2 regions of the Halomonas sp. H10-9-1 genome follow, and region 1 is predicted to be linked to the other one. Evidence: riboswitches for the same ligand, from Rfam matches in the RefSeq annotation. Region 1 holds a riboswitch; the other holds the start of a gene.

Region 1 (15,544 bases):
CCGAACGGCGTGGCCTGGTTCCAGCGCCGGGCCAGGTAGCCATCGAGCCAGTCGGTCACCGAGGCCAGGGCGAACAGGGCCGCCGCCAGAGGCATGCTCCAGGTGAAGGGCAGATAGAACAGTGCCACCAGGAGCGGGATGAAGGCGATACGGGCCAGGGTGAGGATATTCGGGATGTTCATCGCGCAAAGCTGTCCTTGCCGGTGAGGGGGCGTCAAGCGTTGGCGTATTCTATCCCCCTTGGCGGCCATCATCCATGCAGGGCGCGATGGATCGTTTCGGCCAGGCTGTCGCTGATGCCCGGCACCCGGGCGAGTTCGTCGCGACTGGCCTGCTTGACCCCCTGTAGGCCGCCGAAGAAGCGCAGGAGTTCGCGCCGGCGCTTGGGGCCGACCCCGGCGATGCCCTCGAGGGTGGACGTGCGCCGTACCTTGTCGCGCCGGGTGCGGTGGCCGGTGATGGCGAAGCGATGCGATTCATCGCGGATATGCTGGATCAGGTGCAGCGCCGGAGAGGAGGCCTCCAGGTTCAGGGTGCGATCCACGGTTTCCAGGAACAGCGTCTCCAGGCCCGCCTTGCGGGTCGTGCCCTTGGCCACGCCGAGCAGCGCCACCCCGGTGACCCCGAGGGATTCGAGCACCTCCCGGGCCATGTTGAGCTGCCCCTTGCCGCCATCCACGACGAGCACGTCCGGCGCTTGGCCCTCGCCCTCCTTCACCCGCCGGAAGCGTCGCGTCAGGGCCTGCTGCATGGCCGCGTAGTCGTCGCCTGCCGCGACCCCCTCGATATTGAAGCGTCGGTAGTCCGACTTGCGCGGGCCGTTCTCGTCGAACACCACGCAGGAAGCCACGGTCGCCTCGCCGAGGGTGTGGCTGATGTCGAAGCACTCCAGTCGCGCCGGGGTTGCCTCCATGCCCAGGGCCTCGCGCAGGGCCTCGAAGCGACGGGAAAGCTGATTCTGGCTGGCCAACTGGCCGGCCAGTTGCTGTTCGGCGTTGGTGCGCGCCAGTTCCTTCCACTGGGCACGATGCCCGCGCACCTGGTCGGTCAGGCGTACCCGGCGGCCGGCGCGCTCGGCCAGTGCCCGGGCGATCAGCTCGGCATCGGGTATGGCGTGGCTGGTGATCACCTCGCGGGGAATCTCGCGGGCCTGGCCCAGGTAGTACTGGCTGATGAAGTCGCCGAGCAGCGCCTCCTCCGACAGGTCCAGGCCGTTGGCGGGGGCGTGGTGGCGAGCCCCCAGCAGGCGGCCCTGGCGTATCGCCAGGACCGAGATGCACAGCGCCCCGGGGCGGCTGGCCAGCGCAAAGGCGTCGGCGTCGCCGTCCCCGGTATCCACGAATTGGCGCTGCTGCAGCTGGCGCAACTGCTGGACCTGGTCGCGCAGCTGTGCCGCCTCCTCGAAGGCCAGCTGGCGGCTGGCGAGTTCCATGGCGACGGTCAGCTCGCGGGTAACCTGCTCGCTCTTGCCCTCCAGGCACTGCACCGCGTGCTCCAGGTCGCGGCGGTAATCGGCCTCGCTGATGTAGCCGACGCAGGGTGCGCTGCAGCGATCGATCTGGTACTGCAGGCAGGGCCGTGTGCGGTGGGCGAAGACGCTGTCCTCGCAGTTGCGGATGCGGAAGATCTTCTGCATCAGCGAGAGGCTATCGCGAACCGCGTGGCTACTGGGGTAGGGGCCCAGGTAGCGGCCGTCATCGCGGCGGCTCCGGGCACGCTTGTATTCCAGGGCCGGGAAGGGATGGCGGTCGGTGACGAACACGAAGGGGTAGGACTTGTCGTCCCGCAGCAGGATGTTGTATGGCGGGCGCAGCTCCTTGATCAGGGTCTGCTCGAGCAGCAGGGCCTCTGTCTCGCTGTTGGTCACCGTGACCTGGATATCGCTGATACGCCCCACCAGCGCCTGGGTCTTGGCGTTGAGTGCGCCACGGAAGTAGCTGGCAAGGCGCGCCTTCAGGCGGCGCGCCTTGCCGACATAGAGGGTGTCGCCGGCCGCGTCGAGCATGCGGTAGACGCCGGGGGCCTCACTGACGTGGTCCAGGAAGCGGCGATGGTCGAAGGTCATGGCGCGCAGGTTACGAGAGGCTGGAGAAACCTTCCACCAGCCCGTGGCGAAGTCCCAGGTGGGTGAGCTCCACATCGGAGTTGACCCCGAGCTTCTCGAAGACGCGATAGCGGTAGGTGTTCACCGTCTTGGGGCTGAGGAACAGGCGGTCGGAGATGTCAGCGACCTTCTGGCAGTTGATGATCATCATCGCCACCTGCATTTCCCGGGAGGAGAGCTCGTCGAAGGGGTTCTCGGGCGAGTCGATGCGCGACAGCACCAGGCGCTGTGCCACGTTGGGGCTGACATAGCGCTGGCCATGGAACACCTCGCGGATGGCGCCGACCATCTCGTCGTGCTGGGAGTCCTTGCTGATCAGGCCCCAGGCACCGGCATCCAGCAGGCGCTGGGCGAAGGTATCCTCCAGCCAGGCGGTCAGGACCAGCACCCGGGCATCCGGCAGGGTGCGGGTGATCTTGCGCGTGGCCTCGAGCCCGCCGATGCCTGGCATGCGGATGTCCATCAGCACCACGTCCGGCTTCAGGCGACGGGTCTGGGCGATTGCCTCCTCTCCACTGGAGGCCTCGCCGATCACCCGCAGGTCCTTCTCGGCGTTCAGCAGGTGGGCCAGGCTGGTTCGTATCAGGTGGTGGTCATCGGCAATGAGTACCTTGATCAACGCGAGTGGCTCCTGGATGGCTCGGTGGCGGCGAGACGGCTCATCGAAAGTACGGTCATCGAAAGTAGGGGTCATCGAAAGTAGGGGTCATCGAAAGTACGGTCATCACTAGGCTAAAGAGTGGCATAACTGGCCGCCGGGAGGAAAGCCTACTTAGGCAGTGGCCGCCATCTCCCGGGGAAGCAATGAAAAAAGGGCTTGACGCGATGCCTGGGTCGCCGTATTATTCGCCCCGTTCTCGCAACGGCGAGACGGTGTGGGGCCTTAGCTCAGCTGGGAGAGCGCAACACTGGCAGTGTTGAGGTCAGCGGTTCGATCCCGCTAGGCTCCACCAACAAGCTTCTACGAATCAGCCGCCTAGCGTATTCCGCCAGGCGGCTTTTTCGTGTGTCCGTAAAGCTCCCGAAAAACCCCGCATGGCTCTGCATGTGATTCGCCCCCGGCACGCTGGCCGGGGACGCAGGCCTCCTGTCTGTCTATTTATAGCTATAGCTATAGCCCGATGGCGGAGGAGGTCGAGCGGCGGGGGTCGGCGCCGCCGTAGAACATGCCGTCGTCGATCAGGATCGACTGGGCGGCGCCCATGGCGGGCTGTTGGCTGACGGTGTGGCCACGCTGCTCGAGCAGGCTCAGGGTGTCGGGGCTGAAGCCGGCCTCGATGCGGATCTCGTCGGGCAGCCACTGGTGGTGCATGCGCGGGGCGCTGACCGCTGACTGGATGTTCATGTCGTGATCGATGACATTCATCAGCACTTGCAGCGTGGTGGTGATGATGCGCGAGCCGCCGGGGCTGCCGGTGATCAGGAAGTTCTTGCCGTCGCGCTTGACGATGGTGGGGGTCATCGAGGAGAGCATGCGCTTGCCGGGTTCGACCTTATTGGCCTCGCCGCCGATCAAACCGTAGGCGTTGGGCACCCCGGGCTTGGCCGAGAAATCGTCCATCTCGTTGTTGAGCAGGAAGCCGGCACCATCGACCACGATGCCGGAACCGTAGCTGAAGTTGATGGTGTAGGTGTTGGAGACTGCCAGGCCGCCGTCGTCCACGATCGAGAAGTGGGTGGTTTCGTTGGACTCGTAGTCGAACGGGTTGCCGGGCGCGACCTCGGCACTCGGGGTGGCCTGATCGCCGATCTGGGCGCGCAGCTCGGCGGCATACTCCTTGGAGGTGATGCCCGCCAGCGGCACATCGATGAAGTCGGTGTCACCGAGGAACTCTGAGCGGTCGGCGTAGGCCCGCTTCATGGCCTCGGCCATCAGGTGCATGCTCTCGGCGGAGCCGAAGCCCAGCTCGCCGATGGGGTACTCCTCGAGGATATTGAGCATCTGCACGATATGGGCACCGCCGGAGGAGGGTGGGCTCATGGCATAGATGTCGTGTCCCCGGTAGGTGCCGTGGCTGGGCTCGCGGATCACCGGCTGGTAGCCGGCCAGGTCCTCCGCGGTGATCAGGCCGCCATGGCGCTCCATCTCGGCGACGACCAGGCGCGCGGTTTCGCCTTCATAGAACTCCCGTGCTCCCTGGTCGGCGATGCGCCGCAGGGTGGCGGCGAGATCGGGCTGGCGGAACACCTCACCCACCTGGTAGGCGCTACCGTCCTCCTTGAAGAACGTGGTCATGCTGGCGTCCCAGGCCTCGAAGCGGGCGCGGGTGTCGTTCAGCCCCTTGACGAAGCGCGGCGGCACGACAAAGCCCTCCTCGGCCAGGCGAATGGCCGGCGCCAGCGCCTCGGCCAGGCTCAGGGTGCCGTACTGCTCCAGCGCCAGGGCCAGGCCGGCCACGGTGCCGGGCACGCCGGCCGCCAGATGGGTGAAACGTGAGCGCTCGGTGACCGCCTCGCCGTCCTGGTCCTGGAACATGGTCTCGAAGGCCGCGGCCGGGGCGGTTTCGCGGTAGTCGATGGCGATGACCTCGCCGCTCTCTTCATCGGAGATCAGCATGAAGCCGCCGCCGCCGATATTGCCCGAACGCGGTTGAGTCACCGCCAGGGCGAAGCCGGCGACCACCGCTGCGTCCACGGCGTTGCCGCCTGCTGCCAGCACGTCGCGGGCCACTTCGGAGGCCAGGAAGTGGCTGGTGGCCACCATGCCGCCGGGGCTCTCCTCGGGATGGAAGCGCTCCCCTTCGAGGATGGCTTGCTGAGAGAAGGCCAGGGGGGAGGCGAGCAGGCCGGCGGAGAGCAGCGCTGCGGTCAGGATGCGCGGAGCGTGGGAAGGCAGAATGCGAGCACTCATGGGTAGCTTCCTTTGTTTGAATTCGGGTCTGGAGGCTGGGGGTCGATCGGGCCTCGGGTGGCGCCGCGGGTGCCATGCCGCGAGGCGCCCTCCCAGTAGAGCAGGGTCTCGGTCAATGTCAAACGGCGGGCGCCGCACCGCCGTCAGAAGCAGAAGTCAGGGCGTGGCGTGCCAGAACGGCTGGCCGAGGGTCGGCGTGCTGGGGCTCGCCGTCTGGCGACGCTCCATCAGGCCGGCGCGATAGGCTTGGCGGCCCGCCTCGATGGCCCGGGCGAAGGCCGCGGCCATCGCCGCCGGACGCCGCGCCTTGGCCACGGCGGTGTTGAGCAGCACGCCATCGAAGCCCATCTCCATGGCCTCGGCGGCCTGGGACGGGGCGCCGAGGCCGGCGTCGATGATCAGCGGCAGGTCGAGGTGTTCGCGCAGGGTGCGCAGCGCATAGCGGTTCATCAGCCCGCGGCCGGTGCCGATCGGTGCTCCCCAGGGCATCAGCGCCTGGCAGCCCGCGTCGCGCAGCCGCTGGCACAGCACCAGGTCGTCGGTGCAGTAGGGCAGCACCTTGAAGCCCTGGTCGATCAGTTCGCGAGCGGCCTCCAGCAGGCCGAAGGGGTCGGGCTGCAGGTTGTAGTCGTCGCCGATCACCTCGAGCTTGATCCAGGGCGTTTCGAACAGTTCGCGCGACATCTCGGCCAGGGTGATCGCCTCGCGGGCGGAGCGGCAGCCCGCGGTGTTGGGCAGCAGGCGACAGCCGCTTTCGCGCAGGATCTCCCAGAAGGTGTCGCCGTCGCCCGCGGCGGGGTTCTGGCGCCGCAGCCCCAGGGTGATCATGTCGCACTCGCCGGCCTCGATCGCCTCCTGCATCACCGCCGGCGAGGGGTAGAGGGCGGTGCCGAGCAGGAAGCGGCTGGTGAAGGCCTCGCCGTAGAGGACCAGGGCGTCGTCATGAGCATCGTCATGAGCATCGTGGTGAGTGTTCATCAGCCGCCTCCTACCGGGGCCACGATATCGACGCGGTCGCCGTCTGCGAGGGTGCGTTCGGGCCAGGTGGAGCGTGGCGCGAAGGCATCGTTGATGGCCACAGCGACACGGCGCTCGGCATAGCCCCAGCGGTCCAGGGCGGTGGCCAGGGCGGTGCCCGCGGGCAGCCGGGTGGCATCGCCATTGAGGCTCAGGGTGATCTCGTTCATGGGACTCTCCTTCTTCAAAGAGTTTGCTGCCTGGTCAAGGCAGCGATTCCTGGGGCGCGGCGGCGGACAGTACCGCGGCGAAGGGGCGCTCGCCCTCGCCGCGAATCTCGGCCAGCACATGGTCGACCACCGCCGGGGCCAGCAGGTAGCCGTGGCGGAACAGGCCGTTGGCGCCGATCAAGCCGTCACCCCGGGTGACGTGGGGCAGGTTGTCCCGGAAGGCCGGGCGCAGATTGACGCCCTGCTCGAGGATGCGTGCCTCGGCGAAGGCAGGTGACAGGGTGTAGAGGGCGCTGGAGAGCTCCAGCGACGACTGCAGCGAGATGGGCGAGCGGTCCTCGCTCTCGATGGAGGTGGCGCCGATCACGAAGTGACCGCCCGGCTTGGGGACCACATAGAGCTGGTAGCGCGGGTGCATCAGGCGTACCGCTCGGGACAGTTTCACCTCGTCGGTATGCACATGCAAGGTTTCGCCGCGTACGCCGCGCAGGGTGGGGTGGCTGGGCTTGGCGCCATGACCGCGGCAGTCGAGCACCAGGTCGAAGGTGCGTCGGCCGGAAGGGGTGGCAATCTCGCCGGGGTGGGGTGTCACCGGGGTGTGGGCATGGCACTCGCCGCCCAGTTCGAGGATCGCCTCGAGCAGCCGGTTGAGCAGCCCGCGGTTGTCGAGGTGGGCCTCGTCGGCGAGGTACAGACCGTGGCGAAAGCCCGCCAGGCCGGGCTCCAATGCATGGATGCCGGCGGCATCCAGCGCCCGGTAGCCGGCGGGCTGGCCGATGGCGTCGTCCAGGTCGCGGCGGAACTGGGTCAGCTCGTTCTCGTCCTGGGGGTGGGCCACCACCAGGCTGCCGTGCGGGTGCCACAGGCCGGGGGCCTGCAGTTTGTCGAGCCACTGCGGCCAGCGCTCGAGGGCCACCCGGCCCATGGCGTAGATGCAGCGCTCGCCGACCACGGTCTCGGCCAGCGGGGCGACCATGCCGGCGGCGGTCCAGGCGGCCGCCGGCGGGGTGGCGAGGTCGCCGGCGTCATACAGGGTGACGGCGTGGCCATCGCGCAGCAGTTGCCAGGCGAGCAGGCGGCCAAGCAGGCCGGCACCGGCCACGGCGATGCGTTGTTGAGGGTGTCGATTCATCGAGCGGGCATCCAGCGGGTGGAGTGACGAACAGGCCGGATGCGGGGCAGGGGCAGGGGCGGGCAGCGAGGCACGATCTTGTTCCCTCCGCAGGCATCAACCTGATCAGGTTCAACGGGTTCGGCCGTACCGATCTCAGCCCCTGAGGCTACCGCTTCGCGGCTACCGGGGCTCCCCGACAAGTCGTATCAACATAACCAAAGAGGCCCGCCGACGCAATCGAGCGTCGGCGGGCCTCGGCAGCCTGGCGATCAGGCGCAGTCGGCGGCGCCCTCGCCGAACATGTCGAAAAGCAGCTCGCGACCCATGCCGGTGAGCACGAAGCGCCGCTGGTCATTCCAGGTGGCGGCCTCGCTGTTCTCGAGGATGCGCTGGCAGGCCGACCACTCGTGGCAGTCGCTCTCCAGAGTCTCCAGGGCATCGGGGTCGAGGCCGCGGTGGGGCACAGTGACGGTCTCGAGGACGTGGCCCTGGCGGTAGAGCAGGGCGGCCATGTTGGAGAGGCACTGGCGCAGGCTGCGCTGCATGCCGAAGGTATCGATCGAAGATGTAGTCATGCGCCGCGTCTTCCCTGGTGGAATGTGCTGCGGCGCATTATACAACCTTGGTCGAATAAGACAAAGGTCTATGTGGCTCCGGAGATCACGGCGCCTCGTGGACCTCGCCAAGCAGCAGGAACTCGATCAGTGCCTTCTGGGCGTGCAGGCGGTTGCCGGCCTCCTGCCAGACCACGGCCCGCGGGTCGTCGAGCAGGGTCTCGCTGATCTCCTCGCCGCGATGGGCGGGCAGGCAGTGCAGGAAGAGCACATCGTCCTGCGCGCGATCGAGTAGCGCCTCGGTCACCTGGAAGCCGGCGAAGTCCGCTTCCCGCCTGGCCTGCTCCTCCTCTTGCCCCATGGAGGCCCAGACATCGGTGGTCACCAGGTCGGCATTGGCCACGGCCTCGGCGGGATCGCGCAGGATAGTGACGCGGTCGCCGGCGGCCGCGAGGATATCCTGGCGCGGCTCATAGCCCTCGGGGCAGCAGATGCGCAGCCGGAAGTCGAACTGGCGGGCGGCATTGATCCAGGAGTGGCACATGTTGTTGCCGTCGCCGATCCACACCGCGGTCTTGCCCCGCACGCTGCCGCGCAGCTCGGTCCAGGTCATCACATCGGCGAGCAGCTGGCAGGGGTGGTAGTCGTCGGTGAGGGCGTTGATCACCGGCACGCTGCTGGCGGCTGCGTAGGCCTCGAGCCCGGCGTGGGAGAAGGTGCGGATCATCACGATGTCGACCATCTCCGAGAGCACCCGGGCGGTATCGCCGATGGGCTCGCCGCGGCCGAGCTGGGTGTCGCGGGGCGAGAGGAACAGCGCATGGCCACCGAAGTGCGCCATGGCGGTCTCGAAGGAGACCCGGGTGCGGGTCGAGGACTTCTCGAAGATCATCGCCATGGTGTGGTTCGGGAAGGGGGTATAGGTGGGCCCCTCCACCTTGAGCGCGTTCTTGATGGTGATGGCGCGCTGGATCAGGTTGCTCAGCTCTTCGGGGCTGGCATCCATCAGGGTCAGGAAGTGCCGAGTGGCCATGGGGTGCTCCTCATGAAAACGCACATCCTAGCCAGCCGTCGGGGGATGCGCAACGCGCCATGGATCAGTAGAATGACCTGCACCAAGACCTACTGCCGGGGTCGGGTATTGTCCGAGCCGGCATCCGCGACCTCTGTTGTCCGTTACCTTCATAGGGAGACGCCATGAGCACCACCCTCGAGAACATCCAGCGCCAGATCGGCGAGAATCCGATCCTGATCTACATGAAGGGCAGCCCCCAGCTGCCGCAGTGTGGCTTCTCCGCCCAGACCGTGCAGGCGCTGATGTCCTGCGGCGAGCGCTTCGCCTTCGTCAATATCCTGGATAACCCGGACATCCGCGCCGAGCTGCCCAAGTATGCCAACTGGCCCACCTTCCCTCAGCTGTGGGTCGAGGGCGAGCTGGTCGGCGGCTGTGACATCGTGCTGGAGATGCATCAGAAGGGCGAGCTCGAGACGCTGATCAAGGAGACCGCCGCCAAGCACAAGGATGACGCCGAGCAGTAAGCGCCAGGCGTCGGGCCACAAGCAAAACCCCGAAGGTGCAAGCCTTCGGGGTTTTGCTTTTGGTGGATGCCCCACCCAGCCTGGGCCTTGCTCCTTGCTCCTTGCTCCTTGCTCCTTGCTCCTTGCTCCTTGCAGCTTATGGCTTTTCCTCCATCCCCTGTTCGCGCTGGGCCTGGGCCCAGCCGCCGATCTCCTTGTAGCGGTTGACCATGGCGCAGAACAGCTCGGCGGTGCGTTCGGTATCATAGCGCGCCGAATGGGCTTCGCTGTTGCTGAACTCGATGCCGGCGGCGCGGCAGGCGCGGGCCAGCACCGTCTGGCCGTACATCAGGCCGGCCAGCGAGGCGGTATCGAAGCTGGAGAAGGGGTGGAAGGGATTGCGCTTGATGCCGCAGCGGTTCACCGCGGCGTTGAGGAAGCCGTGGTCGAAGGCCGAGTTGTGGCCAACCAGGATGGCGCGGGTGCAGCCATGGGCCTTGATCGACTTGCGAACCGGGCGGAAGATCTCGCCCAGTGCCTCGGCCTCGGAGACCGCCACCTGGCGGCGCAGGGGATCGTCGAGCTTGATGCCAGTGAAGTCCAGTGCCGACTGCTCGACGCTGGCGCCCGCGAACGGCTCCACGTGAAAGGCGTAGGTGGACTCGGGAGTCAGGTTGCCCTCGGCGTCCATGGTCAGGGTGACCGCCGCGATCTCGAGGATCGCGTTGTGCTCGGAATTGAAGCCGCCGGTTTCCAGGTCCACGACCACCGGCAGGTAGCTGCGGAATCGTTGTGCCATCAGGCCGCAGGCGATCGCCTCGCTCATGCACCTCTCCTTCGTGTTTGGCCTTTGTGTCACGGGCAGGTCGGCTACGGCCCGGCGATAATCCGCGCAGTCTAGCAGCTCGCCCCCGAGACGTCCCGCGGACAGTATTCGAGGCCCGGCTGTCGCGCTATACTGACGGACTCTAGCGTTCATCAGAAAGGAGCTCCTCGAATGTCCGATGTCAAGAAGGTTGTGCTGGCCTATTCCGGTGGCCTGGACACCTCCGTAATCGTCAGGTGGTTGCAGGAAACCTACAACTGCGAGGTGGTGACCTTCACCGCCGACATCGGCCAGGGCGAGGAGGTGGAACCGGCGCGCGCCAAGGCGCAGGCGCTGGGCGTCAAGGAGATCTACATCGAGGATCTCCGCGAGGAGTTCGTGCGTGACTACGTCTACCCGATGTTCCGCGCCAACACTATCTATGAGGGCGAGTACCTGCTCGGCACCTCCATCGCGCGTCCGCTGATCGCCCGTCGCCTGATCGAGATCGCCAACCAGACCGGCGCCGACGCCATCTCCCACGGCGCCACCGGCAAGGGCAACGACCAGGTGCGCTTCGAGCTCGGCGCCTACGCGCTCAAGCCGGGGGTCAAGGTGATCGCCCCGTGGCGCGAGTGGGACCTCAACTCCCGCGAGAAGCTGATGGCCTACTGCCAGCAGCACGATATCCCGGTGGACTTCACCGGCCAGAAGAAGAAGTCCCCCTACTCCATGGACGCCAACCTGCTGCATATCTCCTACGAGGGCGGCATCCTCGAGGATCCCTGGGCAGAGGCCGAGGAGGAGATGTGGCGCTGGAGCGTCTCCCCGGAGGCGGCACCGGACACGCCCACCTACGTCGAGCTCACCTATGAGAAGGGTGACATCGTGGCCATCGACGGCGTGCCGATGAAGCCCCACGAGGTGCTGGAGACGCTCAACAAGCTGGGCGGCGACAACGGCATCGGCCGTCTCGATATCGTCGAGAACCGCTATGTGGGCATGAAGTCCCGCGGCTGTTACGAGACCCCGGGGGGCACCATCATGCTGCGTGCCCATCGCGCGATCGAGTCGCTGACCCTCGATCGCGAGGAGGCGCACCTCAAGGACGAGCTGATGCCCCGCTATGCCGAGGTGATCTACAACGGCTACTGGTGGAGCCCGGAGCGCCGCATGCTCCAGGCCGCCATCGACGAGACCCAGCACAACGTCTCCGGCGTGGTTCGCCTCAAGCTCTACAAGGGCAATGTCATCGTCGCCGGCCGCCAGTCCAAGCAGTCGCTGTTCGACGAGTCCATCGCGACCTTCGAAGACGATGCCGGCGCCTACGACCAGAAGGATGCCGAGGGCTTCATCAAGCTCAACGCCCTGCGCCTGCGCATCGCCGCCGGCAAGGGCCGCAAGCAGGACTGATGTCATGGCGGGGCGCTCCACCACGGGGCGCCCCGCAGGCACAAGGAGCCACGCCATGTTCAAGAAGCTTCTCGGCGGACTGCTCGGCGGCGGTGGTGACGATGCCGCCACGGGCAACGCGCCGGCCGCCGAGGCGGTGGAGCACAACGGCTACCTGATCATCTCCGAGCCGGCCAAGGAGGGCGGCCAGTACCGCGTCAGCGGCTGGATTCGCCGTCCGCTGACCGGTGATGGCGAGGAGGAGGAGGACGAGGTGCTCGAGCATCGTTTCGAGCGCTCGGACATGATGCCCGGCCGTGAGGCCTGCGACGAGCTGATGATCAGCAAGGCGCGACGCTTCATCGACGAGATGGGCGACGACATGTTCGCCCGCTAGGGGCGCCGAGAGAGCCGTGCGTTTCCTGTATCGCGCCTCATCGTGGCGGACGCTGTTCGCTGGGGACTTTCCGCCGGATCCCGCCACCCTGCCTGAGCTGCTTGCCCCCCTGCGAGAGGCCCTGACCACCTTGGGGCCTAATCCCGGCCTTGCCGATGCCTATGCCTGGCAGCCCACCCTGGTCGAGGCCCTGGTGCGCCTCGACCTGCCCGGCTGGCGGATCGCGCAGCTGATCAGCGATCACAACGCCTGGCTCACCCGGCGTGCCACTCGCCTCGCCGAGATCGAGATGCGCGGGCAGGGCTGGGGGGCCGCGCCGGTGGGCTATTGCGTGCTGGTGCTCGGCTCCGGCGGGCGCCACGAGAGCCTGCTCGGACCCGACCAGGACAACGCCATGATCATCGATGACTATCCGGATGCTCGGCATGTGGAGATCGACGGCTACTTCCAGTCGCTGGGTGAGCGTTTCACCGAGCGCCTCGACCGGGCCGGCATCCCGCTGTGCAGCGGCCATGTCATGGCGCGCTGGCCGATGTGGCGCAAGCGCCTGGGGGAGTGGCAGCGCCAGCTGGAGATATGGAGCGCCGAGCGGCGGGTCAAGCGGGTGCAGCAGGCCAATATCCTGCTCGATTTCACCCCGGTCCACGGCGATGAGGCGCTGGCCGAGGCGCTGCGCGACTGGGTCGTCGGGCGGCTGCCCGCGGCGGGGCTGTTCCTCGACGAGATGGCCGCGCTGCTCGACGAGCAGCCGGTGGCTCTGGATCGTTTCGGCAGGCTGGCCGGTACGCTTCAAGGAGCCCCCCACGAGCGGGCCATCAACCTCAAGCACCAGGCGATGTTGCCGCTGGTGGCCGCGGTGCGGCTGCTGGCGCTGCGCCACGCGGTGCGCGAGACCGACACCCGGCGACGCCTCGCGACCCTGGTCACTCGACAGGCCATCGATATCGGGACATGTCGAGAACTCACCGCCGCCCATGGCCGGTTGCAGGAGTTGCTGCTGGCCGAACAACGGCGCAACCTCGCCGCCGGCCGCGCCGCGGATGGCTGGGTGGATGTCTCGCACCTGGGCGAGGATCAGCGCCTGCTGCTGCGCCACGACCTCCAGCGGATCCGCGCGCTGCAGAAGCGGGCGCGCCGGGGCTAGGCCTCCGGTGCTGCCGGAGGCGCCTCCGGCAGTTCCATGACCAGGCAGGCACCGCCCAGGTGGGGGGCCTCCTCGACCCACAGCCGCCCCCCCAGGTGGGCGACGATGCCCCGGCTGATGGGCAGGCCCAGGCCACTGCCGCGGGGGCGGCCACGGCGCTTGTCCGGCGACTCCTCGGGGCGCTGGATCTGGTGGAACTTCTCGAACACCCGCTCGCGTTCCTGCGCATCGATGCCGGGGCCGTTGTCCTCCACCGCCAGGCGGTAGTGGGTCTTGTGGCGTACCAGGCTCAGCTGCACCCGGGGTGCTGCCGGGTCGGCGAACTTGCCGGCGTTATCGAGCAGGTTGATGATCACCTGCTCGAGCCGGTCGGGGTCGCCTATCACCGGCGCTGCCTCGAGCTCGATCGCCACCTCAAGCGCCACTCCACGATCCTCCTGTATATGGTGCACCGCATCCACGCTGTGGCGGGCCAGCGCCACCAGGTCCAGTCGCTGGGGGTTCAGGGTCAGGCGCCCGCTTTCCAGGCGCGCCAGGTCGAGGATCTCCTCGATCAGCCGCGACAGGCGCTGGCTCTCCTTGACCACCACGTCGAGGAAGTGGAGGCGCTTCTCCTCAGGCAGCTCGCCGCTGTCGCGCAGGATCTCGGCGAAGGCGCGGATCGAGGTGAGCGGGGTCCGCAGCTCATGGCTGACCATGGCCACGAACTCATCCTTGAGGCGGTCGAGCTCGCGCAGCCGCTCGTTGGCGGCGCGCAACTCCTCGCTGGCCTGGGCCAGCTCGCTGGACTTCTGCTCCAGGCGCCGGTTGATCTCGAGGGTCTCGGAGGTGGTGTCGAGGATGCTGAGGATCGATTCCAGGTCCAGCGCCTCGCCGCGTACCACCGAGTTGATCAGCACCCGCGCCGAGGCATTGCCCAGCGCCCCGGAGAGGGCCTGCTCGGCGCGGGCGATCTGGGTCGGGCTGGCGGGCGCGGCGGCGTCTTCCTCCTGGCCCGAGGTGGCGTCGGCGAATACCCGGGCGGTAGCGCCCGTGCCCAGGTAGCGGTCGAGCAGGGCGCGTAGCTCGCCGCGGGTGGTCTGGCCGTGCCATAGCGAGGTCTGCAGCAGGTGGGGGTGCATCGCTTCGGCGAACAGCGCCGCTTGGGTCTGCTCCAGCGGCGACTGGCGGCTGAATAGCGAGACCCCCACCAGCAGGCCGAGGTTGGCGGTCAGGCTCCATAGCAGCGAGTGGGTGTAGATGTCCCAGCCCTCGAGGCCGAACAGCGCATAGGGTCGCAACCAGGCGAGGCCGAAGGGACCCTGCTCGAGGAAGGTGGCATCCAGCCAGCCGGACTGGGCGAAGCCCGGGATGAGCAGCGTCCAGGCCCATACCAGGGTGCCGGCGATCAGTCCCAGGGTGGCGCCGCGACGATGGGCGCCTCGCCAGTACATGCCGGCCAGCATGGCCGGGGCAAACTGGCAGGCGGCGGCGAATGAGACCAGGCCGATGGTCACCAGGCTGTAGGCGTCGCCGACCAGGGCGTGATAGAGATAGCCCAGCAGCAGGATCAGCACGATGGCCACGCGCCGGATGCCCAGCAGCCAGCCGGCCAGCTCGCCACTGGCACTGCGGTGCAGGCGCCGGGTGCGCAGCAGCAGGGGCATGATCAGCTGGTTGCTGACCATGGTGGAGAGGGCGATGGTCTCGACGATCACCATGCTGGTGGCCGCCGACAGGCCGCCGATGAAGACCAGCAGCGGCAGGCCCTGGAGGTCCGCCGAGAGTGGCAGGGTGAGCACGAAGCTGTCGGGGTCGGCGTCGCCCATCAGCAGCAGTCCGGCCATGGCGATGGGGATCACGAACAGGTTGATGGCCATCAGGTAGAGCGGGAAGAGCCAGCTGGCGCGTGCCAGGTGGCGCTCGTCGACGTTCTCCACCACCAGCACCTGGAACTGACGCGGCAGGGTGAGGAAGGCCAGGAAGGCCAGCACCAGCATGCCGGCCCAGCCGGTGGCGCCGCCGGGCACGGCATCCAGCCCCAGGCGTTCGGCCAGCTCCGGCGTGGCGGCGACCTGGGCGAAGAGGTCGCCGGGGCCCTGGAAGAGCACGAAGACGGTGAACACCCCCACCGAGAGGAAGGCCACCAGCTTGACCAGCGACTCGAAGGCGATGGCGGCCACCATGCCCTCATGGCGTTCGCTGGCGTCCAGGTGGCGGGTGCCGAAGAGGATGATGAACACTGCAAGCACCAGCGCTACCCAGAACGACTTGTCGAGCCAGAAGGGCTCGTCGGCCAGGCGCAGGTTGGCGGCCTGGGGGTAGTTGACCAGCACCGCGTGGCTGACGGTGATCGCCTTGAGCTGCAGGGCGATATAGGGCGTGATGCCGATCAGCGCGATCAGCGCCACCAGCACGCCCAGGCTCGAGCTCTTGCCGTAGCGGGCGCTGATGAAGTCGGCGATGGAGGTGATGCGCTGGGCGCTGGCGATACGCACC
Region 2 (15,544 bases), 780 kb from region 1:
GGCCAGGTAGAGCAGGATCGCCTCGGGACTCTTGTCGACCTGCACCGCCACCCGGTCGCCCGGTGCCACGCCCAGCGTGACCAGGGCGCCGGCCAGGCTTGCGCTCGCGACCAGGGCGTCGGCATGGGAGTAGCGGCGCCCCTCGGGGGTGGTGATGAAGTCGGCGTCGCCGCGTTCTTGCATGCGGCGGGCGAAGGTCTCGAACAGGTTGTGGCTCATTTGCTTGTCTCTCCTTTGGCCTGCTTCCTGGCCTTGCGCACGAGGTCCTTCACCTCGCTTGAGCAGGCCACGGCTCCATGGGCCGTGTAGTTCTCGTGATTACGCTCGATATCGCTGAGCACGTAGAGGTAGTTGACCATCAGGCCGGCGCCCTGCTCGAGCCCCTTGGCCGAGACGTCGCCGAGCCAGTTGATGCGGTGCAGCTCGGCGCCGTTGCCCAGATGGAAGCGGGCCACCGGGTTGAGCGGGAGTCCGCGGGCGTTCTTCTCCTCGGCGAGATAGCGCGCCGCCAGCGGCCGGAGGCGAGCCTTGAGCGCCTCGCTGAGCTCGCTGTCCCGGTGCCAGCCGGGCTCCTCCAGCGAAGCCAGTGCCTCGCGGGTGGCCGCCGGCAGGCTCGCGTCGTTGCGCCGTTCGGCCAGCCACTGGGCGAGGCCCGGTACCGGCGAGAGGGTCACGAAATGCTTCAACTGGGGCAGCTCCTGCTTGAGCTCCTGCACTACCTGCTTGATCAGGAAGTTGCCGAAGGAGATGCCGCGCAGCCCCACCTGGCAGTTGCTGATGCCGAAGAAGGCGGCGGTATCGGCCTCCTCGGGCTCCTCCACGCGACTCTCCTCACCGCTCTCCTCGCCGGCCAGGATGGGCTGGATGCGGGCCGGCAGCCCCTTGCACAGGGCCACCTCCACGAAGATCAGCGGCTCGTCGCCGATCGCCGGGTGGAAGAAGGCGAAACAGCGCCGGTCACGGGCATCCAGGCGGCGGCGCAGGTCGTCCCAGTCGCGGATCTCGTGCACCGCCTCGTAGCGGATGATCTTCTCGAGGATCGAGGCCGGGGTGTTCCAGTCGATGCGCTTGAGCATCAGGAAGCCGCGGTTGAACCAGGAGCCGAACAGATGGGCGAAGTCGCTGTCGATGGCGGCCAGCTCGGGATGCTCGCGCAGCAGGCCGAGCAGGTGCTCGCGCATGCGCACCAGCGAGTAGGTGCCGTCGCTGGCCAGGTTGAGGCGCCGGAACAGCTCCTGGCGGCGCGGCTCGCAGGCCTCGAACAGCGCCTCCAGGGTGGCGTTGTCGCGGCTCTCGCGATAGGCCGCGTAGGCGGCGTCGATGGTCGCCGGCTCGGCGGCGAACTCCGCGCCCAGGCGGGCGAAGAAGGCCGGGCGCTGCTCTTCGGCGAGGCACTCGTACATGTCCAGGGCGCGGCTGGCCAGGGCGATGCTCGAGGCCTCACCGTCGCTCGCCAGCAGGGCATGGCAGGCGGCTGCCAGGTCCTCGTGGTCAAGCGACTCGCCACTCCTGCGCCGGCGCCGCCGCAGGGCGTCGCGCCGGGTGATGTTGTTGAACAGCTCCTGCAGGAAGGTCATGTTCATGGCGTTGGTTCCCTCAGCCCATCAGCAGGTCGGGCAGCCACAGGGCGATACCCGGGAAGAAGCACAGCAGGATGATCGCCAGCACCATGCACAGGGCATAGGGGAGGCTGCCTATCAGGATATCGCGCAGCGAGATGTCCGGCGCGATCCCCTTGATGATGAACAGGTTGAGCCCCACCGGCGGGGTGATCAGGCCGATCTCCAGGTTGATGGTCAGCACTACCGATTCAGGGCGAACGCTTCGGCGACTTCGTGGCCAGCGTGCGCCAGTTGGGCCTTGGCTCGGCGTCCGGCGAGGGGACGGCGCGCTGACCCGCGGCATGGCAAGGCGCCCTCGGGCTCGACGCCGATACCCGTCAGCCCAGCAACATCGGCACTTCGCCCGCTTCGAAGGCGAGCAGCCAGCGCTTGCGGCCGATGCCGCCGGCGTAGCCGGTCATGCGACCGTCGCTGCCGATCACCCGGTGGCAGGGCACCACGATGGAGATGGGGTTTCTGCCATTGGCGGCGCCTACCGCGCGCTGGCCGCCCTTGCTGCTGAGCTGCTCGGCGATCTCGGCGTAGTTGCGGGTCTCCCCAAAGGGAATCGCTTCGAGCGCGGCCCATACCCGGCGCTGGAAGTCGGTGCCTTGGGGGGCCAGCGGCAGGTCGAAGTCGCGGCGGGTGCCGGCGAAGTATTCGGTCAGCTGCGCGCATGCCTGCGCGGTCAGGGGCCCCGGGCACGGCGGCTCGTGCTGCTCGTCGACGAAGTCGATCTCGGTGAGCCCCTCGGGGGTGGCACGGATCAGGATCAGCCCCAGGGCGTCCGCGGCCGGGGGATGATAGTAGTCGAGGGTATCGTGGTTCATGTCATGCTCCTGCCGGTGCGTTCGATATCGCGGAACCCATGACAGGAGTTTAACGCGACTCGTGGCGATGGGCTGGATGAAATCGGCCCCGCGGGCACTGCCCGCGGGGCCGATCGCATTCAGTGCTGGCGCCTCACACCAGCTCGCGGCTCTCCACGCGGGCCTGGCGGCGATCGCGTATCACGGCGCGGATGATCAGGGCCAGCACGCCGAGCGTCAGGGCCGGCCAGATCAGTACGTAGAAGGCAAACAGCGTGGTCATATGGTCGATCTCCTCCGGGTGGCGCCGGGGGTGGCCGGCGCTACCCACATGGTTGATGGGCGAATATCAGCGCTGGGTGGCGAGGCGGGCGGTCACCGGAGCCTCCTTCGGCCTCGTGGCCGGCTTGGCATCCTGCGCCGAGTCGCTGTAGTTGCCCACGCGTTCGGCGATGGTGTCGAAGTCGAAGCGCTGGCGGCTGTTCAGGCTCATCACCACGCAGACCAGGGTGCTGGTGCCGTAGGCGGTCAGTGAGGCCAGCAGCACGGTGTAGTCGCGCAGGAAGCCGGTGGCGAAGACCAGCATGGCGAGTAGCGCCAGGATGCCGGCGATAAAGCCGACGGTGCGGCCGAAGAAGCCGAATGCCATCAGGCCGATGATCACGCCACCGCCGATGCTGGCCAGCAGTTCGAAGAACAGGCCGCCGGGGCCGGCCAGGTCGACCAGCTCGAAGCGCGCCACACAGAACAGCACCATGGCGACCAGTACCGAGACGGTAAAGGCCTGGTTGGTAATGCGGTTCCAGAAGCAGCTGGCGATCACCGGGAAGACGATGGCGCCCCACAGCGCACCGACGAATACCAGCATCACCAGAATATCCAGCGAGAAGCTGGCGAAGACGATGCCCACCGCGGTGGCGATGATCATGGTCAGGCGACCGACCAGCAGCATGCGCTGAGGATCCACCTTGCCGCGGGCGATATTCTTGCCATAGACGTCGGCCATCATGATCGCCGACAGTGCCGAGAGGTCGGAGTCGGCGGTGGAGGAGAGCGAGCCGATCACCAGGATAAAGAACAGCGCGATGAAGATCGGTGGCAGGTAGCCGGAGACCATCTGCGGGATCAGGTTGTTCATGTTGCCGTTCAGCGGCTCCATGCCCAGCGTCAACGCCATCAGGCCGATCATGCCCAGGCCGATGACGATGGCGCCGTAGCCCACGGTGGCGGTCAGGAAGGTCGGCTTGATGTGATTCTCGTTCACCGCGAACAGGCGCTGGGAGATGGTCTGGTTACCGATGGCATACGCCAGCACGGCGACGAAGAAGGGAGCGCCCTGGTTGAGGATCGCCTCGCTGGAGAAGAAGCTGGTCTGCTCTGCGGTCAGGTTGTCGAGACCGGCGACTAGCTCGCTGGGGCCGCCCATGGCGAAGAACACCGCGGGAATGATCACAATGGCAATGGCCATGAGCGCCACCAGCTGGGCGAAGTCGGTGAGTACCGAGGCACGGAAGCCCGACCACAGGGTGTAGAGCAGCACGCCGACGCCGGCGATGATGACCCCGGCCTGGAAGGAGAGCGGCGAGAGCACCGAAACCAGCGCACCGGCGGCGGTGAAGTTGACCATCAGGCTGATGATGCTGCCCAGCACGTTGGAAAACGCCAGGATCAGCTGGCTGGAGCTGCCGTGGCGAGCGTGGATCAGCTCGCCCAGGGTCGCGGCGTTGGGGGCGAGCTTCCTGAAGCGTCGGCCGAACGGGTAGATGAACAGGATCATCAGGGCGCCCCACAGGCCATAGTGGATGGGGCCCGAGACGCCGTAGGTGTAGCCGGAGGTGGCGGCGGCGTAGAAGGAGGCGGCCCAGATCCAGGTGGCGGTCATGCTGGCGGCGCCGATGCCAAAGCCGATGCGGTGGTTGGAGACCATGAATTCGTCGGCACACTCCTGTTTCTTGCGAATGCCAAGCGTCAGCAGATAGGTGCCGCCGTAGAAGGCGAGCAGCAGCAGGATCACGGTCAGGCTGGAGAGTTGATATAAGGATTCGCTGTTCAAGGGCAGTCCCTCGGCAGGTGAAAAGAACACGTCGAGCATGGCGGCCGCAGCCGCATGCGTGACGCAGTGAGATGGCCGAAGCGGCTCCCGGCGCCCACGGGACAACGTGCGCCCAGGGGTTTGCCTGCGCGGCGATAGTCGGCGCTGAAGCGGGTCGTTCGGCTCGGGCGGCAGTGGCTGCCGCTAAGGCGGTATTACCCCAGCACGGGGGAGATAGGCGGAGGGCGGCGCGGCATGCAGCGGCCCTTGTCGGCGTAGTGGAGCGACATGGATTCCTTCTCGTTCGATGGCGTCGTCGACGGGCAGTCGAAGGTACGGCGATCCAGTCTGCGATGAGGCAAGACCAGGGTGGCCGGGGCGCAGGGGCCGCGGCCCTTCAGGGATCAGTTGTTGTATACATTGTCATGATCCGGAGGCTGTATACACTAACTGCCCGAATGGCGAATGTCCAATTTGCCTCGAACGCGGGGGGAATTGTCCTCAGTTCCTGGGAAAACGACCAAGTGCAGGGAGGTGCCTGCGCCGGGCCGGTTCCCGGCTTGCGGTCATGCTGCCCGCCACCACCAGCAGTGCGGCCAGTGGCAGGCGCCAGTCCGGGGTGGTCACGCCGGCCACTACCAGCAATAGCGTGGCCAGCACCGGCACGGCATGGGCCAGGTTGCCGACCCGGTGGGCGAGGGGGTCGCGCATGGCCCGGTCCCAGGCCAGCATGGCCAGGCCATAGGGGCCCAGGCCCAGGGCGGCGGTGGCCAGCAGGGCGTCACGGGAGGGCAGGGCGTGCGCGCCCTCCAGCGCCAGGCTAAGCCCGCCCACCATGGCGCTGGCGATCAGTAGCAGGTGCGGCATGCGCTCGCCCAGTCGCCAGGCCGCGACTTGGCTCGCCAGGGAGTAGAGCGCCCAGCACACCGCGCCGAGCAGCGCCAGGGCATAGCCGTCCCACGCGCCGGAGACCCCACCCGCCATGGCGCCAGGCAACACCAGCAGCGCCGCGCCGCCAAACGCTAGCCCGGCACCGACCAGGGTGTTGGCCGGCAGCCGGCCCAGTGCCAGCCTGCGGCTGGCCAGCAGGAACAGCACCGGCCAGGTGTAGAGGATCAGCGCCGTCTCCTCGGCGGGGGCCAGGGTGAAGGCCGCGAAGCATGCCCCGACCGCACCGGTGATCAGCAGTGGCACACCCAGGTAGACGAGTGCGCCGGCCAGGCGACCCAGTGGAGGAACCTCATGACGCCGCCGGCGTGCCATGGGCAGGGTGCCCAGCGCGCCGGCCAGCAGTGCCAGCGCCGAGAGGCGCAGTGGCGGAAGCTCGCCTGCCTGGGCAGCCAGCAGCGGTACCAGCGCCCACAGTACCACCGCCAGCGCCCCGGCGGCGGCGCCGAGCCAGGGAGAGTGGGTGAAATGTGAGCGCTGAAGCTGCATGGCCGCGTCTCCTGCATGGAGTGTTCGGTAACGGGTGGGTACTGGCGCCATGCTATCCATGCCATACTCATCAAGATAACGATCTTTGTTGAACTCACTCATCAAGGAGTGTGATGTGTTGAGGCGTGCCCCGACCCTCGACCTCGCCCTGCTGCGTACCCTGGTGGCGGTGGCCGATACCGGCAGCGTCACCGCCGCGGCGCGGCACCTGGCCTACACCCAGTCCACGGTGAGCATGCAGCTCTCGCGCCTGGAGGCGGTGCTGGAGGTCTCGCTTCACGAGCGCCAGGGGCGGCGCATCCGTTTCACCGCCGAGGGCGAGCGGTTGCTGGAGCATGCCCGGCGGTTGCTGGCTCTCAACGACGAGGTGCTGGCCGATATGCGTGCGCAGCGTGTTACCGGCGAGCTCAAGCTGGGGATTCCCGAGGACTATGCCCCGCTGCTGACCGCGGTGTTCTCCTGGTTTCATCAGCTCTATCCGGATGTCGGCTTGCAGGTTACCTGCGGCGTCAGTGCCGAGCTGGTGGGGCGCGTGCGCGCCGACGAGCTGGATCTGGCGCTGGTGACTCGCCAGCGGTGTTCGCCGGGCGGCGAGGTGATTCGCCGTGAGCCCCTGGTCTGGGCGGTGGGGCTGGAGCGTCAGCCGCTGCTCGTCGACCCCTTGCCGCTGGCGCTCTACTCGCCGGGAGCGGATCTTTTCCGCGAGGTGGCGGAGGACGCGCTGGTGGCCGCTGGACGCGACTGGCGAGTGGCCTACACCAGCCAGTCCATGGCGGGCCTTTCTCCGGTGGTGCAGGCAGGGCTGGCCATCGTGGTGGTCACCCGCAGCATGCTCGGCCCCCAGCTGCGCGCCCTGGACGAGTCCAGCGGCCTGCCGACACTGCCGGCGGTGGAGCTGGCCCTGCATCGTGCCGCCCGACGCCCCACTGAGCCGGCCCGGCGCCTGGCCGAGCTGATCCGTGAAGAGCTGGCGCCAGCCAGAATGAGCTGGGTCAGCCGGGAGGAGCTGGGTCGATAGGGGTTGGCTCGATAGGGAGATGTCCGAGCGTTATACTCGGGCATTCAGCCATTGGCCGTGATCGCCGCTACCGGAGCCGCCATGTTTCCCGAGTTCAGCCTGCGCTATGCCCGCCTGCCCGAGCGCTTCTATCTGCGCTTCGCCCCGGTGCCGGTTCCCGAGCCGCGGCTGGTGGCCTTCAATCGGCCGCTGGCGGAGACGCTGGGCTTCGACCTCGACGCCTTCGATGAATCGCGTGCCGCCCAATGGTTCTCCGGCAATTGCGTGCCGGAGGGGGCCGAACCCCTCGCCCAGGCCTATGCCGGCCATCAGTTCGGGCACTTCAATCCGCGCCTCGGTGACGGCCGCGCGGTGCTGCTCGGCGAGGTCGTCGACCGCGAAGGGCGGCTGCGCGAACTCCAGCTCAAGGGGGCCGGCATGACCCCCTTCTCCCGCGGCGCCGACGGGCGCGCGCCGTTGGGCGCGGTGTTGCGCGAGTACCTGGTCAGCGAGGCGATGCACCGCCTCGGCGTGCCCACCACCCGAGCGCTGGCCGCGGTGACCACCGGCGAGCGGCTCTTCCGCCGGGTGCCGGAGCCGGGCGCGGTGCTGACCCGGGTGGCCGCGAGCCACTTGCGCGTCGGCACCTTCCAGTACTTCGCCGCCCGCGACGATCTCGAGGCGGTGACGACGCTGGCGGACATGGCCATCGAGCGCCACTATCCCGAACTGCAGGGGCCGGCTCCTGCCGGGCATCAGGAGGGTGAGCGCTACCTGGCCCTGCTCGAGGCGGTGGCCGAGCGCCAGGCGGCGCTGGTGGCGCAGTGGATGGGGCTCGGCTTCATCCATGGAGTGATGAATACCGACAACTGCGCGATCTCCGGCGAGACCATCGACTACGGGCCCTGCGCCTTCATGGAGGCCTATGATCCGGCCACGGTGTTCAGTTCCATCGACGAGGGCGGTCGCTACGCCTATCGCAACCAGCCGTGGATCGCCCAGTGGAACCTGGCGCGCCTGGCCGAGACCCTGCTGCCGCTGTTCGACGACGACCAGGAGTCGGCGATCGCCAAGGCCACCAGGGTGATCGAGGCCTACGCACCCCGCTACGAGGACGAGTGGCTGGCGGTGTTCCGAAACAAGCTGGGGCTGACCCGGGAAGAGGAGGGCGATCGCGCCCTCGCCGAGGCCTTCCTCGAGGCGATGGCCGCTGGCCGCGCCGACTTCACCCTGGCCTTCCGTGGCCTCGCCGAGGCAGTGGAAGAGGACGCCCCGGCGCTGCTCGACCTGTTCGATGGCGACACGTCTCTGCGTGCCTGGCTGCCGCGCTGGCGCGCGCGGCTGGCCCGGGAAGAGGCGTCGCCGGCGGAGATCGCCGCGCGGATCCGGGCGGTGAACCCGCTCTATATCCCGCGCAACCATCAGGTGGAGCGCGTCATCGCCGCGGCCGCCGAGCACGATGACTTCGTCCCCTTCGAGGCCCTGCGCGAGGTGCTGTCCGAGCCCTTCACCGCCCAGCCCGGCCGCGAGGCCTATGCCGAACCGGCGCCGGCCGGCGAGCGGGTATTGCGCACCTTCTGCGGCACCTGAGCCGCGGCTGCCCGAAGCCGGTAGCTCAATACAGAAGAAAGACGCCCGGGTTTCCCCAGGGCGTCTCTGTATGGATCTTGTTGTCAGCGTCCTGGCCGGGCGCGCCCCGGCCAGGTGGCCTTCTTTATCGGCCAACGTTCGACTCGGCTGCTACCGCCGCGGCTGGTGTTCGGGGGTGACATCGGGTAGCTGCAGCTCACGGCTGTCGCCCATCAGGAAGGCGCGATTGGCCTCCAGCGCCTCGCGCAGGAAGTCCCACAGCAGGCGCACCCTGGCCAGCTGGCGCTGCTCCTGGCGGGCGGTGATCCAGAACTGTCGATCGACCGCGATCGCGTCTTCCAGCACCTTGAACAGGGTGGGCGACGTGCTGGCCATGAAGCAGGGCAGCACGGCAAGCCCGATGTTGTGGAGGGCGGCAGCGTGCTGGGTGGTCACGCTGGTGCTGCGCAGGGGGAAGTGGGGTGGCTGGCCTACCACCGCCGGGTCGAGCAGCGGCGCCAGGTAGCTGAGCTCCTCGCTGAAGATCAGGTCGTCCACGTAGCCGATCAGCCGGTGCCGGCCCAGTTCGGAGAGCCGTTGCGGGACCCCGTGCCGGGCGAGATAGCCCTGGCTGCCGTAGAGGCGTAACCGGTAGTCACAGAGGCGTGAGATCACCAGCCCCGGACTGACCGGGCGCTCCAGCGTGATGGCGAGATCCGCCTCGTGACGGCTCAGGTTGACCACCCGGGGCAGGGCGAGAAGCTCCAGGGTGACGCCGGGATGGCGTTCGCAGAAGGCCGAGAGCAGCGGGGCGATCACCCAGGTGCCCAGGCCCTCGGTCACTCCCAGGCGGATCTGGCCGCTGATCTGATGGTTCTTGTCGGTCAGGCTCTCGCCGGCCTCGAAGGCGTGGCGGGCCATCTCCTCGGCATGGGCGAGCAGCTGCTGGCCGGCCTCGGTGAGATGGTAGCCGTGGGTGCTGCGCTCGAAGAGCTGGGTGTTGAGTTTCTGCTCGAAGCGCCGCGTGCGTCGCGACAGGGTGGAGTGGTCCAGCCCCAGGCGACGGGCGGCGTCGGTGAGCCGCTGGCTGCGCGCCACCTCGAGAAAGATCTGGATGTCGTGCCAGTCAAGCATCGGGCGAACTCCCGCCGGCTCTTGCCAGTTTATGGTTGTGCGTCAGTGCACAAGCAATGTGCCTGAGTGCCCGTTGTCACGCCATGCGACCTCTGGATAGACTCTTCTTCATAGTCTTCCGTGTTTTTATACACACAAAGTCTAATGCCGGGTGGCCGCAGCGAACGCCGCAGCGCTCCACAACAATAAGCCAGCCCCCCGACAGCGACAGCATCCAGAGGAGTATGCTCATGTCAGTCCGCGAAATCCCCATGTATATCGATGGCCAGCCCGTCCAGTCCCAGAGCCAGGAGTGGCGCGACGTGGTCAACCCGGCAACCCAGGAAGTGGTCGCCCGGGTGCCGTTCTGCACCGCCGAGGAGGTCGAGCGGGCCGTGGCCAGCGCCAAGGAGGCCTTCAAGACCTGGCGCAAGGTGCCGCTGGGCAAGCGCATGCGCATCATGCTCAAGCTGCAGGCGCTGATCCGCGAGCACACCGACGAGCTGGCCGCGTTGATCACCGAGGAACACGGCAAGACCCTGCCCGACGCCGTCGGAGAGGTGGGGCGTGGCCTGGAAGTGGTGGAGCACGCCTGCTCGATCACCTCCCTGCAGCTGGGCGAGCTGGCCGAGAACGTCGCCAACGAGGTGGACGTCTACACCATGCACCAGCCGCTGGGCGTGGGTGCCGGCATCACCGCCTTCAACTTCCCCATCATGCTGCCCTGCTTCATGTTCCCGCTGGCCATCGCCACCGGTAACACCTTCGTGCTCAAGCCCTCCGAGCAGGACCCCAGCTCCTCCATGCGCCTGGTCGAGCTGGCCCACGAGGCGGGCGTGCCGGCCGGGGTGCTCAACGTGGTCCACGGTGGACCCGATGTGGCTAACCAGATCGCCGACCACCAGGACATCAAGGCCCTTTCCTTCATCGGCTCCACCCATGTGGGCTCGCTGCTCTACAACCGCGCCGCCGCCGCCGGCAAGCGCATGCAGTCGATGATGGGCGCCAAGAACCACTGTGTCGTGATGCCCGATGCCAACCGCAGCCAGGCCATCAACAACCTGCTGGGCTCCGCCTTCGGTGCCGCCGGCCAGCGCTGCATGGCCAACTCCGTGGTGGTGCTGGTCGGCGAAGCCCGCGAATGGCTCGACGATATCGTCGAGGGCGCTCGCAACATGAAGGTGGGCCCCGGCACCCAGACCGACGCCGATCTCGGCCCGCTGGTCTCTCCCCAGGCCAAGGAGCGTGTGGAGCGCCTGATTACCGCCGGCGAGAAGGAGGGCGCCAGCCTGCTGGTCGATGGCCGTGGCTACCAGGTGGAGGGCTACCCGAACGGCAATTTCGTCGGCGCGACCCTGTTCGCCGACGTGACCCCGGAGATGACCATCTACCGCGAGGAGATCTTCGGCCCGGTGTTGTGTGTGGTGAGCGTCGAGACCCTCGACGAGGCGATCGAGTTCATCAACGCCAACCCCAACGGCAACGGCACCTCGATCTTCACCAACTCCGGCTGGGTGGCGCGTCGCTTCGAGGCCGATATCGACGTCGGCCAGATCGGCATCAACGTGCCGATCCCGGTGCCGGTGGCCTACTTCAGCTTCACCGGTTCGCGAGCCTCCAAGCTCGGTGACCTGGGTCCCAACGGCAAGCAGGCCATCGCCTTCTGGACCCAGACCAAGACCGTCACTGCCCGCTGGTTCGAGCCCGAGAACGTCTCCAGCGGCATCAACAGCACCATCTCGCTGGGCTGACAACCTCCGCCCGGTAACAAGCGCGCCCCCGCCTCGAGAGAGGCGGGGGCGCTGTCGTTGTGGCCGAGAAGCGGCGCTTGGTCGTGGAGGGGCACCGGCGGCGCTGGTGTATACGCCCTGCGCGCGGCGGGGCAGCCGCGCTTTGATTCGTTAGCGTGCACCTCTTACCATATGCGAATGCTCGACGCCGAGTCGGCCGCCCGACGTCGAGAGCTTCACGAGAGCTTCAAGGGCCGAAGGCTTGGCCGCTATCCAGCAGGCACCTGCCTGCGTTCTCCCAACGCTCCGGTTGACGCCGTAGAGCAAACACCAAAGGTGACACGATGCGCGCGAAGCGAAGGATCAAGTCTGCCATCGGCCGCTGGGCGGCGATCGCGTCTACCCTGTTGTTGGCGGCGTGCAGCCACTCAATGGGGATAGAGGACGCGCAGCGACAGGCGCAGAAACCGGATAACTCCCTGATGCGGGTCATTAGCGGCGACGTGTGGTATCGCGAGCGTATCGCGCTGCCCCCCGGCGCCGAGCTGACCGTGACTCTTGAGGACCAGTCGCGTGCGGACGCGCCCGCCACCATCCTCACCGACTACACCCATACTGTCGATGGGACTCCGCCCCCGTACCCTTTTCGCCTGGTGTTCAACCCCGCGGTTATCGATGAGCGCATGACCTACGGATTACGAGCCCGAATCGAGCACAATGGCGATCTGCTTTTCATCAGCACACAGCACATTGATCCGTTTGCCGGCAAGCCCGGCGATCCGGTACGTATCCGGGTGTCGCAGCCGTGATCGCGATCCCCGCGCGATGCCGAGAGGTGCGTAGCGGGGCATCGTGACTTCAGCGGGGCGACGAAAGGCGAGTACGGCATATCTTGATCTCGGTGGTGACGTTGACGTTAACTGAAAGGCGTGCCGTAACCGCAACTCCAACTCCAACTCCAACTCCAACTCCAACTCCAACTCCAACTCCAACTCCAACTCCAACTCCAACTCCAACTCCAACTCCAACTCCAACACAAGGCCCTCCATGACCGCGCCCATCAGCCGTTTCCCCGTTCCCGAATCGATCCACGACCTGCCCGAGGACATCCGCGACGCCATACTGGCGGTACAGGAGAAGGCCGGTTTCGTGCCCAACGTCTTCCTGATGCTGGCCCACCGCCCGGCGGAGTTCCGTGCCTTCTTCGCCTACCACGACGCCCTGATAGAGCGAGAGTCCGATACGCTGACCAAGGCGGAGAAGGAGATGATCGTGGTGGCCACCAGCGCCCGCAACCGCTGCCTCTACTGTGTGGTGGCCCACGGTGCGCTGGTGCGTATCTACGGCAAGGACCCGCTGCTGGCCGACCAGGTCGCCATCAACCACCGCACCGCGCCGATCAGCGAGCGTCATCGCACCATGCTGGATTTCGCCATGTATTGCGGACTCGAGGTGGGGGAGCTCACCGACGAGTGGGAGGAGCGACTGACAGCCGCCGGTTTCACCCGCGACGATATCTGGGATATCGGCGCCATCGCCGCCTTCTTCGGCCTCTCCAACCGGCTGGTCACCCTGACCGGCACCCCGCCCAACGAGGAGTTCTACCTGATGGGGCGAGTGCCGCGGGAGAAGTGAGCCGGTGACGGCTCACTCAATCGTCAGATAAAGGGTACGAAGGGGACGCCGCTGCATCCGGAAAGGGTAAGCGCGAGAATGCTGACTGGGCATAGCTTCCACATGGTGTCTCTCCTGTTGGGGGGCTTTCGCTCGCTATTGCCTCAGGCCTCGGCGGAGCTTTCTGTCTGCCAACCTTGCCGCGATTACCCATGTCGCATGAACGAGCCAGGGAGCTTCCCTAGCTTTGGCATCGGGCATCGGGCATCGGGCATCGGGCATCGGGCATCGGGCGCTCCGGATCGGGGTGGTCCTCGGGTCAGCGCGACGCTATGATGCCTCCGATCATGCCTTTGTGCGAGGCGTGACCAAACCTCATCCACTTGTCGCCAGGGGAGTCTCGCCGTATTCGCCGGGGCTGAGAGAGCAGATAGTGCTGACCCTGGAACCTGATCCGGTTCACACCGGCGGAGGAAGTGCGACATGCCCTACCTGACGTCTGCCGTGCTCGGTGCGGCGCTGCTGTGCTTTGCTTTCCTGGGCCTGCGGGCCCGTCGGGCCGATGGCCCCCTCGATGACTACGTGACCGCCCGCAACTCCCAGGGCGCCCAGGCCATCGGCCTGTCGTTCCTGGCTTCCGGCATGGGCGCCTGGATCCTCTTCGCGCCGCCGGAGATCGGCGCCTTCGTGGGACCGCTGGCGCTGGCCGGCTATGCCATCGGTTCCTCGCTGCCCTTTATCGTGCTGGGGCTCTACGGCCCGGCGATCCGTCGCCACCTGCCCGAGGGACGCAGCATCGGCGAGTTTGCCGAGGCTTGCTACGGCGCTGGGGTGCGGCGCTGGGTGTCCTGCGTGTCGGTGGCCTACATGGCCTGCTTTCTGGCCGCCGAGCTGACCGCTATCGGTGGCATCGCCGCGCTGCTCTCCGATGTGCCGCCGTCGCTGGTGATCCTGGGCGTGGCGCTGGTGACCCTGGTCTATACCTCCCTGGGCGGGCTGCGGGCCAGCCTGGCCACCGATCGCTGGCAGGCCTGGCTGCTGTTGGCGCTGCTGGTGCTGGTCGGTGGTGTCGCCTGGTGGTGGCTGCCGCCGATGCCCGCCGGGGCTGTGATGCCGGCGATTCCGATGGGCAGTGCGCTGTCGGTATCGCTGACCCTGGTGATCGCCGTCACCGCGGCCAACCTCTTTCACCAGGGCTACTGGCAGCGTATCTGGGCCGCCGAGGACGCTCGCGCCCTGGGCCGCGGGGCGCTGCTGGGCGGGGCCAGCAGCCTGGTGGTGGTGATGGCCATCGGTGGCCTGGGGATGCTGGCGGCGATGCACGCGCTGCCGCTGGGCGAGCCGCCGATCCCGTTCTTTGCCCTGCTCTCCGCCGCGCCAGACTGGCTGGGGCTGCCGGCGCTGGTGCTGGCGGTGACGCTGGTGGCCTCCAGCGTGGATACCCTGCAGAACGCCATCGCCTCCATGGCGGTGGCCAGCTCCGGCCGGCGTGGGCTCTCGGTGCGCGCGGCGCGCTGGGTGACGGTGGCACTGATGGTGCCGGTGGTCTGGGTGGCCCTGCAGGGCTTCTCGGTGCTGCGCCTCTTCCTGATCGCCGACCTGCTGTGTGCCGCCATCCTGCTGCCGGTGCTGTTGGGGCTGTGGCGGCGCATGTCACCGCTGGCGGCGGTGGCCGGCGGCCTGGCCGGCCTGGCCGGTGCCGTGCTGCCGGGCTGGATCAGTCACGGTAGCCTGAGCGCCGGCGTGCTGGCCGCCACCTTCCCGGGCAGCATCCCGACGCTGCCGCCCTTCCTGGGGGCCCTGGTCGCCTCTACTCTGGTCAGTCTGCTGATCGCCTGGTGGCGCCCGGGCGTCCGATATGACGTGAGCAAGGAGCAAGGCTGATGACGACACGTACCGAGTGGAGCGCCTGGGCCGCCGAGCGCAAGACGGCATCTATCACCGATTGGCTGCGCGAGCTCAGCGAGCCCGACTGGTCGGCCACCGTGAACCATGCGCTGTTCGATGCGCTGGCCGAGGGGCGGCTATCGGGTGATGACTTCGCTGCCTACATGGTGCAGGACTATGGCTTCGTGGATCCCTTCACCGCCCTGATCGGCCACGCCATCGGCCGGGCGCCGGGCATGGAGGACAGGGTGGTACTGGGGCAGTTCATGGGCATGCTGACCAGTGATGAGAACAGCACCTTCCAACGTACCTTCGAGGCCTTCGGCGTGCCCGCCGCAACGCGGGAGGCGCCGGACTACCTGCCCGAGACCCAGGCCTTCCAGGCACTGCTGCGCGAGATCGGCGCTGGCGGCGACTACGCCGAGGTCCTGGCGGCGCTGGTGGTCACCGAGTGGATCTATCTGGAGTGGGCGCTGCGCATTACCCGCGCCGCGGGGCTGCACCCGCTGGTGGAGGAGTGGATCGACCTGCACGACAACCCCGCCTTCCAGGACTTCGTGGCGTGGCTGCGCCGTCGCCTGGACGAGGCGGCGGCAGGGCTCGATGACGCCGCCTTCACCCGCATGGCCGAATGCTTCCGGGAGACCGTGGCCAGGGAGCGCGCCTTCCATGACGCGGTGATGCCGCGCTGAGCGAAGCAGTCGCCATGCCCGCGTTGCTTGCGGTGGGCTTTGCTTTCGGGGAAGAGGGGAGGC

The links. Region 1 has a riboswitch for thiamine pyrophosphate ahead of thiO (glycine oxidase ThiO). Riboswitches for the same ligand answer to the same signal wherever they lie in the genome.
Region 2: linked by a shared signal. The riboswitch ahead of NFH66_RS13155 (sodium:solute symporter family transporter) and the one ahead of thiO (glycine oxidase ThiO) in region 1 are both predicted to bind thiamine pyrophosphate.

What each region holds. Positions count from the first base shown of each region.
Region 1 is NZ_JAMSHO010000001.1:2,082,711-2,098,254, reverse strand. It holds gene pgsA (CDP-diacylglycerol--glycerol-3-phosphate 3-phosphatidyltransferase) at 1-182, opposite strand, end outside; gene uvrC (excinuclease ABC subunit UvrC) at 251-2,065, opposite strand; gene NFH66_RS09640 (response regulator) at 2,076-2,723, opposite strand; tRNA gene NFH66_RS09635 (tRNA-Ala) at 2,982-3,057, shown strand; gene ggt (gamma-glutamyltransferase) at 3,216-4,955, opposite strand; gene NFH66_RS09625 (thiazole synthase) at 5,112-5,933, opposite strand; gene thiS (sulfur carrier protein ThiS) at 5,933-6,142, opposite strand; gene thiO (glycine oxidase ThiO) at 6,177-7,274, opposite strand; TPP riboswitch at 7,340-7,462, opposite strand; gene NFH66_RS09610 (hypothetical protein) at 7,526-7,831, opposite strand; gene argF (ornithine carbamoyltransferase) at 7,917-8,843, opposite strand; gene NFH66_RS09600 (Grx4 family monothiol glutaredoxin) at 9,008-9,349, shown strand; gene rnt (ribonuclease T) at 9,486-10,154, opposite strand; gene NFH66_RS09590 (argininosuccinate synthase) at 10,326-11,546, shown strand; gene NFH66_RS09585 (HlyU family transcriptional regulator) at 11,602-11,922, shown strand; gene NFH66_RS09580 (DUF294 nucleotidyltransferase-like domain-containing protein) at 11,939-13,066, shown strand; gene NFH66_RS09575 (ATP-binding protein) at 13,063-15,544, opposite strand, start outside.
Region 2 is NZ_JAMSHO010000001.1:2,864,780-2,880,323, reverse strand. It holds gene NFH66_RS13220 (malonate--CoA ligase) at 1-219, opposite strand, end outside; gene NFH66_RS13215 (malonyl-CoA decarboxylase) at 216-1,583, opposite strand; partial or broken gene NFH66_RS13210 (TRAP transporter large permease subunit) at 1,597-1,809, opposite strand; gene NFH66_RS13205 (methylated-DNA--[protein]-cysteine S-methyltransferase) at 1,940-2,431, opposite strand; gene NFH66_RS13200 (putative transporter small subunit) at 2,565-2,693, opposite strand; gene NFH66_RS13195 (sodium:solute symporter family protein) at 2,760-4,463, opposite strand; gene NFH66_RS13190 (EamA family transporter) at 4,944-5,879, opposite strand; gene NFH66_RS13185 (LysR substrate-binding domain-containing protein) at 5,998-6,897, shown strand; gene NFH66_RS13180 (protein adenylyltransferase SelO) at 6,979-8,466, shown strand; gene NFH66_RS13175 (LysR family transcriptional regulator) at 8,617-9,579, opposite strand; gene NFH66_RS13170 (CoA-acylating methylmalonate-semialdehyde dehydrogenase) at 9,810-11,309, shown strand; gene NFH66_RS13165 (YbaY family lipoprotein) at 11,633-12,097, shown strand; gene NFH66_RS13160 (peroxidase-related enzyme) at 12,336-12,923, shown strand; TPP riboswitch at 13,284-13,396, shown strand; gene NFH66_RS13155 (sodium:solute symporter family transporter) at 13,386-14,786, shown strand; gene NFH66_RS13150 (TenA family protein) at 14,786-15,481, shown strand.